2 regions of the Lacticaseibacillus zeae subsp. silagei genome follow, and region 1 is predicted to be linked to the other one. Evidence: predicted binding sites of a transcription regulator. Region 1 holds the regulator's gene; the other holds the start of a gene.
The links. Region 1 encodes LexA, which represses DNA repair genes until DNA is damaged. Its sites were predicted from a motif close to CNAACANNTGTTNG; they were not measured.
Positions count from the first base shown of each region.

Region 2: the regulator LexA is predicted to act here: its motif matches at 1,714-1,727, upstream of purD (phosphoribosylamine--glycine ligase).

Region 1 covers NZ_CP132484.1:709,903-715,713, reverse strand. The annotation lists gene LACZS1_RS03370 (AEC family transporter) at 1-701, shown strand, start outside; gene LACZS1_RS03365 (hypothetical protein) at 733-1,197, shown strand; gene lexA (transcriptional repressor LexA) at 1,298-1,924, opposite strand; gene LACZS1_RS03355 (hypothetical protein) at 2,051-2,245, opposite strand; gene LACZS1_RS03350 (AI-2E family transporter) at 2,721-3,887, shown strand; gene LACZS1_RS03345 (hypothetical protein) at 3,880-4,359, shown strand; gene LACZS1_RS03340 (hypothetical protein) at 4,450-4,812, opposite strand; gene LACZS1_RS03335 (zinc-binding alcohol dehydrogenase family protein) at 5,076-5,811, shown strand, end outside.
Region 2 covers NZ_CP132484.1:1,419,648-1,425,458, forward strand. The annotation lists gene purN (phosphoribosylglycinamide formyltransferase) at 1-76, shown strand, start outside; gene purH (bifunctional phosphoribosylaminoimidazolecarboxamide formyltransferase/IMP cyclohydrolase) at 77-1,600, shown strand; gene purD (phosphoribosylamine--glycine ligase) at 1,860-3,104, shown strand; gene LACZS1_RS06765 (CopY/TcrY family copper transport repressor) at 3,317-3,760, shown strand; gene LACZS1_RS06770 (heavy metal translocating P-type ATPase) at 3,819-5,811, shown strand, end outside.

The DNA of each region.
Region 1 (5,811 bases):
CGTTATCCTTTTTAGTGTGTTACCTGTTAAAAGTTCCAAAGTCGCGAAAAGGCACATTTAAGTCCATGTTTTTCAACTCCAACACAGTTTTTATCGGCCTGCCGGTTAACCTAGCCTTGTTCGGTCCTCGCAGTTTGCCTTATGTCTTGGTCTATTACATGGCCAACACGACGATCTTTTGGACCATCGGCGTCTACCTTATTCAAGGCGATGGCCCCAAACCAGCCCGCTTTAATCTTAAAAAGGCTTTGGGGAAAGTTTTCTCCCCACCTTTACTGGGTTTCATGCTGGGAATTGTGTTAGTCTTGCTGAATATCAAGTTGCCGACTTTTTTGATGTCTGATCTGACTTATATCGGCGATTTGACGGTTCCGGGCTCCATGTTCTTTATCGGCATTGCCTTACACGAAGCTGGGTGGAGTCAACTGCGCCTCAGCAAGGAAGCACTCGGCATCTTCAGCGGCCGCTTCCTTTTTGCCCCACTGTTAATGACGGCACTGGTCGCCTTTGCGCCGGTTCCGACGCTGATGAAACAAATCTTCATCCTGCAATCCTGCATGCCGGTCATGACCAATGCGCCGGTGGTTGCCAAACTTTATGACGCCGATGCTGACTACGCTGCGATCATGGTCACGGAAACCACGCTTCTATCCATGATCGTCATCCCCATCGTCATGACCTGCATCCAATTCATTCACTAGGAGACCACCATTGAAAAAATTAGTTTGGCTCATGTTATTACTTATCCTGAGTGGTTGTTCTCAAGGCACGCCGACTGCCAAACCATCATCAACTCGATCAGCCACCAGTGAACGGACATCAAAGCCGGCAAAAACCCGGAAAAAAGCAAAAAAAGCTGCGCCTAAAGCAACCTTGTCCACGCTGGTCGGTCATGCGTTTGTCCAACAGGATGACCAAAAGAAAGCGATCCGCGTGTTGTCGTCAACCAGTGGCTATTACCTCGAAACATTGTCGAACCAAGATGGTGACTTTGAAAGTACAGATCAAGGTATTTTTGCGGCCCAACTGACTTTAAAGGGAAGGATTTTCACCTTCACCGGCAAAGCCCAACCACAGGCCGCCAGCAACACGGTTCAATTCCAACTTACTAAAAAGGGATTACTGAAACAGCTTCCGGATGGCCCATTTTACAAAAAGGTACCAAAAGACGATCTTGATCAGCTTAACCGTCCTTAATGGTAGCAACTGTCACCTCAACAAAAAAGCATTTGCCACGCACACTCAATTGAATGTGTGCGGCAAATGCTTTTTTAGCTTGGTCTATTATTACTGGCACTTATACAAGCGCAGGACGATACAAACTCACAACAATGCCGAGAATCGTCACATCCGGGAAAAACATGTCTTCCATATCATCATTTTCCGGATGAAGCCGGATGCCGTTCTTTTCTTTGTAAAAACGCTTGACGGTGGCTTCATCTTCTTCGGTCATTGCCACGACAATCTGCCCATTTTCGGCGTCGTTTTGCTTCTTCACAATAATCTGATCGCCATCAAGGATGCCGATCTTGATCATGGAACTGCCTTGAACCCGAAGCATGAACAGCTCATCGGCCGAGTATGGTAGGTCATCCGGCACCGGGAAATAGTCATCGATATTCTCAATGGCAGTAATCGGCACCCCGGCCGCAACGGTACCGACAATCGGAATACCTTCTGCCTGCACGCCGATAAAATCGCGCCCTGCTGCAGTCACTTCGATTGTTCGCGGCTTAGACGGGTCTTTAGCGATCAATCCGGCCGCCAGCAGTTTTTCTAAGTATGCTGCAACGGTACTGGAAGAACTAAGGCCAACTGATTTGCCGATCTCGCGAACTGTGGGTGGATACCCATGATCCTCGATCGCGTCATAGATGGTTTGTAAAATCTGTTTCCAACGTTTTTGACTCGCTTGTGTTGGCATCCGCTCACCGCTCCGTTCTCATTTGTTACACCAAGCATACCAAACCGAACGAACGTTTGCAATCATTTTCGCCGTCGTTACACGAAAAAATCCGCAGTCATCACGGCTGCGGATCATTTCATCAAATTAGTTATGCAATAATGGCATCTTATGCATCTGACGCCGATCACATCTGCTCTTGATGACTGCATAGAAGAAGCTTAGGAAAATATCCAGAGCCATCAACAAGATGCCGGCCGTCGCATAGTTGCTAAATAACAGCAATGTTGCGACCAGGGTCAGAGTTATTAATGTCCATTTAGCCCCGCGAAGTAAATTCATATGGGGTCACTCCTCTCCGTATCGGTAAAACCGACATTGACTCACCGTTTTGGTTGTGACTTTATCATACCTGATTTTTTTGATTTGTAAAGCTTTTGTATATGTAAAATTTACATTTGACGCCCTTATTTAGGCATTTTTAATATTTGTAACGGCTAATCGGTGTTTTTGTAAATTTATTGTAACGGCGCCGATACCTTCTTCGAACCATTTTAGTTAACCCTAGCCTCGAAAAATCATGGCTAGTCTAGTATCATTGTTATACGGAAGCATCCGACGTCTGGCGGGTAGAAACTTCGAAAAAAATGACTCACGTGCAATCAGCTGACTTGTAAAAAAACGGCAACTGCACGTCGAAGCTTTCTTGGTTTACCACAGATCTCATGCTCGACTTGTCGTCTTTTGTAAAGGTTACTAATGACACCGCTGATTAAATCGCGTCATAACCTTTAACGTCCTTAGAGGAGGATCGCCTGTGAAACGTACCGATTCATGGTTCTACCGCCGCTTCATCAACAACAAGTTCATGGTCTTCTTAATTGACCTGCTTTTGGCCCTGCTGGTTATTTTTGTTTTCACCAAAATTGCCTGGGTATTCCAGCCTGTGGTCGATTTTCTCGGTATCATCGCGCCACCGTTCATTTTCGCCGGCATTCTCTTCTATCTGACAGTTCCGATCATTAATCGCCTTGAAAAAACCGGGCTGCATCGCGGTTGGGCGATTGCGTTGCTCTTCGTCGTTTTGATCGGCCTTCTGGTCTGGGGACTGTTGCGTTTCCTTCCGGCGGTGAGCAACCAAATTACCAGCATTGTCGATTCGGCACCGCAAATTTTTACGGAAATCGGTAAATGGCTGGATGACTTGAATGATAAGCAAAATGTTTTATCGCAGCATGACCTCAACAACATCGCCAGTGAAGTCCAAACGTTCTTCACTGGCAAACAAGGTGCTTTCGTCACCGGTACCATCTCGCAGCTGCAAAATCTGATTGGCATTGTCGGCAATGTTGTCATCACGATTTCGACAGCACCGATCATTCTCTTCTTCATGCTTAAAGACGGCGACAAGTTCACGCCGATGGTGCTGCATATTATCCCCACCAAGTTACGTGGGTCCGTCAAACAGATGCTGCACGAGATGAACGAAAAAGTCGGTTCATATGTTCAGGGCCAAATCACGGTCGCGCTGTGCGTGGCCATCATGTTCATGATCGGTTACTCGGTGATTGGCTTGCGTTATGGCTTAATTTTCGGCTTGCTGGCTTGCCCATTGAACCTGATTCCTTATTTCGGGTCAGCGTTGGCAATGATCCCGCCACTTATCATGGGCGCGTTGACGTCGCCGAAAATGATTCTCGCGGTCATTATCGTTTTCTTCATTGAATGGTTAATTGAAACGCAACTTATTTCACCACTGGTCATGGGCAGCAAGCTTGAATTGCATCCCATTACAATCGTGGTGGTCTTGCTCACGGCCGGTAATCTCTTCGGTTTAGTCGGTGTCATCCTTGGCATTCCGGGTTTTGCCGTTTTGAAAATTGTCGTGACCCGATTCTTCAGTTGGTACCAGCAGGTTTCCGGTTTGTATGAAACCGACAGCCCGACTGATGACGTTGATCAAAAAGGAGTCTCTCATGAATAGTTTTAATGTCTTACTGATCGGCTTAGACATCGTGTTGATTGCCCTCGCTGGTTATTATCTATATTGGCAACACAAAATTAATTTTGCCTCACGCTATGCGGTTTCACAACTCGTTTGGGCGGTGTTGCTTGGCTTTTGGTTCATGACAACCCGCGTTAACAACATGCCGTATATCGTATTCATTTCAATCTTCCTGGTATTGTCCATTATGGCCGGAACAGGTGGCTTGGCCCCGACTCGGCTTATCGCAAACGGCTTGCTTGCCCGAGTCATTCCATACACCAACATGTCTAGTATCACGTTGACACCTGTCAGTCTGCCTAATGGCCAGGAATGGGTCGTCGCGGTTTTTGCCCTTAGTAAGCGACGCATGGTCCGGCTAACGTTTCAGGCAAGTCTTCAGAACCTGATGACCGAGTTAACCAAGGTATTACCCAAGACAGTACCAGTTACTGTGCAGCGAATGAACTAGTCGCAGTCTCATCATTGTTGGGCACTTAAAAAACGCTTCGGAAAATTTTCCGAAGCGTTTTTATCATTGATCAGCCAGGACAAAGCCCGTTTATTCATCTAATTTTCTAATGGCCAGCAGTGCGACCAGTGCTAATGCCAATCCAGCACCAGCAATCAACATCTGCCATGGCGTTGTCGTATCAAGGAAGAAGTAGTCAATGAGCGCCAACATCAGCGCCGCAAACAAAAGATCTACCCAGAATCGGCGCCACCGAGTTGTCGCCGCCGCATCCAAAAATAACGCAATACCAATCAAGGCAGCCAAAACAATGCCGAAACTAATCGTTGCAATGGTACCAATGACATCATCTGGCCGCATCGTATACCACGCGAAGAATGCAAAGCCTGCCGCTGCCAAAACCAAAACAACGATCAGGCCGATCAATTCACGCTTTGTACTCAATTTTTTCACGAGCTGCCTCCTTCGTCATTGAACGTGCTTTTTCATAAGAGCGTGAACCAGCCCGTTCAGAAACCGGAGTGTAAGTGGCCTCGGGCGTGATGGCCCGGGTTTGGCCATCGCACCCGAGGTTCTTACACGCAGGTTTCTGGGCTGGTGAACGCGTTTTCTACAATATCTTGCATATTTTACCAAACAACCACTGCATTTCCAACTCTCTTAATAAAAAGGTTACAATAGCAACAGATAACTGATCAAACGAAAGGACGATTCAGATGCCAAAAAACATTGCCATCGGCTTCACTGAAGGCCTACCCATTACTGAACCCAATAGTTTTCAAAGCTTCACCCTACCAGTACCGACACCGGAACCCAATGAAGTTATTGTACAAGTGGCTGGGGTCTCGGTTAATCCGGTTGACACCAAACGCCGCCAAACCGCACCACGACAAACAACACCACAGATTCTCGGGTACGATGCAGTCGGCACCATTACCCAAATCGGCTCCGCCGTCACTGCCTTCCACGTTGGCGATCGTGTCATCTATGCCGGAACTACCCGCAAGCCCGGCAGCGATCAACAATTTCAGGCTGTTGACGCCGATCTGATCGCTTTGGCGCCAAAACAAGCACCCACTGCTGACCTGGCAGCACTGCCGCTTGTCGGTTTGACCGCGTGGGAATTGCTTTTTGAAAAAATGGGCTTCATCCCGGAATATAATGCCAACAAAGGCCAGCACTTATTGATCATTAACGGCGCCGGTGGTGTCGGTTCGATGCTGAGTCAACTGGCGCGGTGGAGCGGTTTAAATGTTTTGGCAACTAGCAGTCCTAAAAACCATGACTGGTTGCGGGCTCATGGCGTTGCAACGCCACTTGATTATCATAAAGATCTTGTGAGTCAGGTTCACCATGCTGGCGTTCAAACCGTTGACGGCGTTGCCTTGCTTTATCATCCGGAGCCGTATCTGGCCACTGCCAGCCAGTTAATTCGCGCTTTTGGCCACATCG
Region 2 (5,811 bases), 710 kb from region 1:
AGCCGCCATTCACCATCAGGAGCATCACACTTTTCCGGAAACTGTCAAGAAACTCATTCAAGAAGGAGCGATTTAAGTGAAACGAGCATTGTTAAGCGTCTCTGATAAAACCGGTTTGGTACCTTTTGCTAAGGGATTGATTGAACGAGGCTTTGAACTGATTTCAACTGGCGGCACTCATCGTGAACTGGCCGAAGCAGGTGTGGCCGTGACCAGTGTTGAAGATGTGACCGGTTTTCCGGAGATGCTTGATGGCCGGGTTAAGACACTGCATCCTAAAATTCATGCCGGTATCCTCGCGCGCCGCGATGATCCCAAGCATATGCAGGCGTTGGCCGATCATCACATCCAGCCGATTGACGTGGTGTGTGTGAATCTGTATCCATTCGCCGAAACCATTAAACGGCCTGACGTGACCCGCGCCGAAGCTATCGAGCAAATCGACATCGGTGGGCCTTCTGCTTTGCGCGCTGCGGCTAAAAATAGCGATAGTGTCTGGGCAGTGGTTGACCCGGCTGATTATTCAGCAGTTTTGACCGGCCTTGATCAAGATGATGCGGCGTTGCGGCAGAAACTGGCAGCTAAGGTTTTTGCAGTAACGGCGGCTTACGATGCCCAAATCGTTCATTACTTAGATCCTGAACCATTCCCGGAGCAATTCACCCCGACTTACCACAAGCGCCAAGACCTGCGCTACGGAGAAAATAGTCATCAGCAAGCGGCGTTTTACGTTGAACCGGATCCGGATCCGACGAGTCTGGCAGCTGCCAAGCAGTTGCACGGTAAAGAGCTTTCGTACAACAATATTAAAGATGCGGATGCTGCCTTGGCGATGCTGCGTGAGTTCAAGCAGCCGGCAGTTGTGGCAGTTAAACATATGAATCCTTGTGGCATTGGCTTGGGCGAAACGATTGAAGCTGCCTGGGACAAGGCGTATGCGGCAGATCCGATGTCGATCTTTGGTGGCATTATCGCGCTAAATCGCCGGGTAGACCTAGCAACGGCCGAAAAAATGCACAAGCTCTTTCTTGAAATTATTATGGCGCCGGCCTTTGACGACGATGCCTACGAGGTTCTGGCCAAAAAGAAAAATGTGCGTCTGCTGACGATTAACACAGCCGATACACCGGAAGAACTGGGCACCGAAACGGTTTCGATTTTTGGCGGCTTACTGGTACAAACGCGTGACGATAAAACCGAAACACCGGCGGACATGACTGTCGTGACCAAGGTGCAGCCGACTGCTGATCAATTAAAAGCTTTAGCCTTTGCCCAAACGGTGGTTAAACACGTAAAGAGTAATGCCATTGTGGTTGCCCAAGCGGATCAGACGTTAGGCATTGGCGCCGGTCAAATGAATCGGATCGGGTCAGTCGAATTGGCACTGACGCAGGCGCAACAAAACGAAAACTTTGCCGGCGCCGTCATGGCCAGTGACGCCTTCTTCCCAATGGACGATTGCGTCGATTACGCCGCGAAACACGACATCAAAGCCATCATCCAACCAGGCGGCAGCATCCGCGACAAAGACTCCATCGCCAAAGCAGATGAATACGGCATCGCCATGGTCACAACGGGAGTGCGGCACTTTAGACATTAGAGCGGAGAGCGTGAGCCAGCCCGGTTAGAAACCGGAGTGTAAGTGGCCTTGACCGTGATGGCCCGGGTTTGGCCATTGCGGTCAAGGTCCTTACACGCAGGTTTCTGGGCTGGCGAACGCGTTTTGGCGCCAGAAAGCTGCAGTGCGATTTTTGGGTCATTTATGCTCAACACCCTCACACAAAATTTTTACGCCAGCAAACGCGTAAATGCCACCCTCATCACCCACAAATATGCGCCCATACGCGCGAGGAGGTTCTATGAAAAACGTTCTTGTCATTGGCGGCGGTGCCAGAGAAAGTGCCCTTGCGCTAAAATTCCACCAGTCGCCACAAGTTGACCATGTCTACGTGGCACCCGGTAACCCGGCCATGACGATTTTAGGCGTTGAGCCAGTTGGCATTAAAGAAGACCAGGTGCCGGAATTGATTAAATTTTCCCAGGACCATCAAATCAATCTAACCTTTGTTGGCCCTGAAGTACCACTGGCGGCAGGGATTGTCGACGCATTCCAAGAAGCACATCTGCCGATTTTTGGGGTGACAAAAAAACTCGCTCAACTCGAGTCCAGTAAGACATTTGCCAAAAACTTTATGCACCGCCACCATCTTCCGACTGCTGCCAGCAAAACCGTCCATAGTGAACTGGAAGCGCATGCCGAGGCAACGCTGATGGGATTACCAGTTGTTCTTAAAAAAGATGGCCTTGCCGCCGGAAAAGGGGTCATCATTGCCCAAGACGCTGCTGCCTTGGACGATGCGATTGATCGACTTTATGAGGGGCACCCAGATGCAACGGTGCTTCTTGAACAATACCTCGACGGCGAAGAAGCATCGGTAATGGCGCTTTTCAACGGTCAAAACCGCGTGATTTTACCATTATCACAGGATCATAAACGCCGGTTCGCCGCCGATCGTGGGCCTAACACAGGTGGCATGGGCGCCATTAGCCCGCTACCACAGTTCACTACCGACCAAGTACAGGCAGCTGAGGCATTAGTTGATACGACGTTGGCAGGGATGCAGGAGGATGGTCTCAGTGGACAAGGTGTGATGTACATCGGCCTGATTTTTACCGCTGATGGTCCTAAAATTCTGGAATACAACATGCGCTTCGGCGATCCGGAAACGCAGGTGTTGTTACCTCAGATAGAAAATGATTTTTATCAGTTGGTAACGGATTTGTTGAACGGCCAACAACCGGATTTGAAGTTGAATGGCCAAGCTTACGCGTGCTTTGTTGCGGTGAATCCGGATTATCCCGGTTCAGAATTAAAGCAGGTCCCGGTGATTGTGCCAAAAGACTGGCCTATTGGCACCTGGTTGCCAGCAGGCGTTAACCAAACGGAAAACGGCTGGGTTAGCAGTTCAGGCCGAATTTTCTCGGTTGTAGAGGCGGCATCAACGCTTTCTGAAGCTGTTATGAAGGCTAAAAAGGCCATGGAAAGTATCCAAGGAGTTTTGGATTATCGCACCGACATTGGCTTCCATGCGGTCAAATCCTGAGGAAAACAGTCAGCGTTAAAACCTGATTTTGACGAATAGCATTTACGAAATAGGCACTGTGACAGTTTCTTGTTGCGGTGCCTATTTGTATGTTCATTTTTTCAGTATGCGCAGGCACTTCCAAATAAAATTAAAAGATTGATATTGACATTCATCGTTTACAGTTGTAAATTATAAGTGTTGAAAGATTACAAGTGTAAACGGAGGCAATTATGGAAACACCAACAGTCGACATCTCCCAATCGGAATGGGAGGTCATGCGTATTATTTGGACACTCGGACCTTTAAAAAGCAGCACGCTTGCCGCTATTTTGGCGGATAAGATGGGCTGGAAGGTTGCAACTACCAAAACCTTTTTAGGACGCTTGGTTAAAAAAGGCGCACTTGTAACGGAAAAACAAGGTCGTGAATTTTTGTACCATGCTACGGTCGGCGAGCAAGCATCCATGGATGCAGCAGCGACTGAGTTATTTAGCCATTTATGCCAGATGAAAATAGGCAAGACCTTGGATCACTTGATAACGCACGTGACCTTATCAAAACAAGACATCAACGACCTACAACAAACATTGACAGCCAAGTTACCGGATGCACCGGCAATAGTCAGCTGCAATTGCTTGCCAGAAGGGTGTAAGGAGGAAGTTCATGAAGGATAGTAAGATGGAACATGCAAACGAAGCGACTGGAAAAACCAGTGAGATGCAACATGATGATATGGCGGATATGCCAATGGATCATGACCAGATGGGGCATCAAGCTGGTATGGAAACCATGGCCATGGACCAGGGCGCTATGGCTCATGGGCAAATGAATCATGGTGACATGCATATGAGCCATGGTGACATGAGCCATATCGATATGCATCACGGCGATATGTCGCATATGGACATGGATCACGGTGGTGGCCATATGATGCATATGGGTAATCTCAAGCAAAAGTTCTGGGTCAGCCTGATTGTGATGATTCCGGTGCTATTGCTTTCCCAGTTTATGGGGATGAATATCCATCTAGGGGCTTTGCAACTACCGATCGTATTTCCCGGATCTGATTGGCTGGTTCTGATTTTATCGTCATTTCTGTTCTTCTATGGTGGCTGGCCATTTTTGACCGGAGCAAAATCCGAATTGCAACAGCGGCAGCCAGCGATGATGACGCTGATTGCAATGGGCATTACCGTTGCCTATGGTTATTCACTTTACGCGTTTGTGATGAATCATTTTATCGCGCCGAATGGTATGGTCATGGATTTCTTCTGGGAACTGGCAACATTGATCGTGATCATGCTGTTAGGGCACTGGATCGAAATGAATGCGGTCATGGCAGCGGGCAATGCGGTCGAGAAGCTCGCGGCATTGCTGCCAAGCCAAGCGCATGTCGTGCATGGCGATCACGTGATGGATATGCCGTTAGCAGAAGTTCAGGTCGGCACGCGTTTGCGCGTCCTGGCAGGTGAACAGATGCCGGCTGATGGCCAGATTGTCAGTGGCAGTAGTAGCGTGAACGAATCACTGGTTACCGGTGAAGCCAAGGCCATTCATAAAGCTGAAGGCGATCGCGTCATTGGCGGATCAGTCAATGGTGATGGTGTCATTGAAATCAACGTCACCGGTACCGGCGAAAGCGGCTACCTGTCGCAAGTGATGAAGCTGGTTCAAAGTGCCCAGGCCAATAAAAGTAAGGCGGAAGGGATGGCCGACAAAGTTGCTGGCTGGCTTTTCTACGCAGCATTAGCAGTCGGTATTCTGGCATTCTTCATTTGGCTATCAGACGGAGCGGCGATTGCTTTTGAACGCATGGTCACCGTTTTCATCATTGCCTGCCCGCACGCACTGGGGCTGGCAATTCCCTTGGTCATCGCGCGCAGCACCAGTATTGGCGCAACCAATGGCTTATTGATTCGTAATCGTCAGGCACTTGAAACTGCCAAACATGCGAAATTTATTTTAATGGACAAAACCGGTACGTTGACTGAAGGTAAATTTACCGTTGCCAAAACCGTTGCATTTGCCAATCATGATGAAGCTCAAGTCTTAGCCTTAATGGCCGCACTTGAGAGTCATTCAGAGCATCCACTGGCAACCGGTATTAAAGCCGCGGCTAAGGAACAGCAATTAAACGTACCTGCTGCTCAAAATGTTCAGATACTCAAGGGTATTGGTCTTCAAGGCGAAGTTGATGGCCAAGCTTATACCATCGTCAACGCGCGTTACTTGAAAGACCATCAGTTAAGTTATGATCAGGCCCAAGCCGATCAACTGGCGGCTGCGGGGAATTCATTGGCCTTCTTGCTACAGAAGGATCAGGTTTTAGGGATGGTAGCTGAAGGCGATCAGTTGAAGCCATCAAGCAAGCCATTCGTAGCGGCCTTGAAGCGCCAAGGTATCACACCAGTTATGTTGACTGGTGACAATCATGAAACCGCCAAGAAGGTTGCGGACCAGCTGGGGTTAACCGATTTTCAGGCAGAGCTCAAGCCTGAAGATAAAGTTGCTCAGGTCAAGGCTTATCAGCAGCTTGGCGTTGTGATGATGGTCGGCGATGGTGTCAACGATGCGCCTAGTCTAGCCCAAGCAGATATCGGGGTAGCAATCGGTGCTGGTACCGATGTTGCCATTGATACGGCCGATGTGGTTCTGGTTCACAGCGACCCAGCTGATATTCTTAACTTCTTATCGCTGGCAAAGGCGACAAACCGCAAAATGGTAC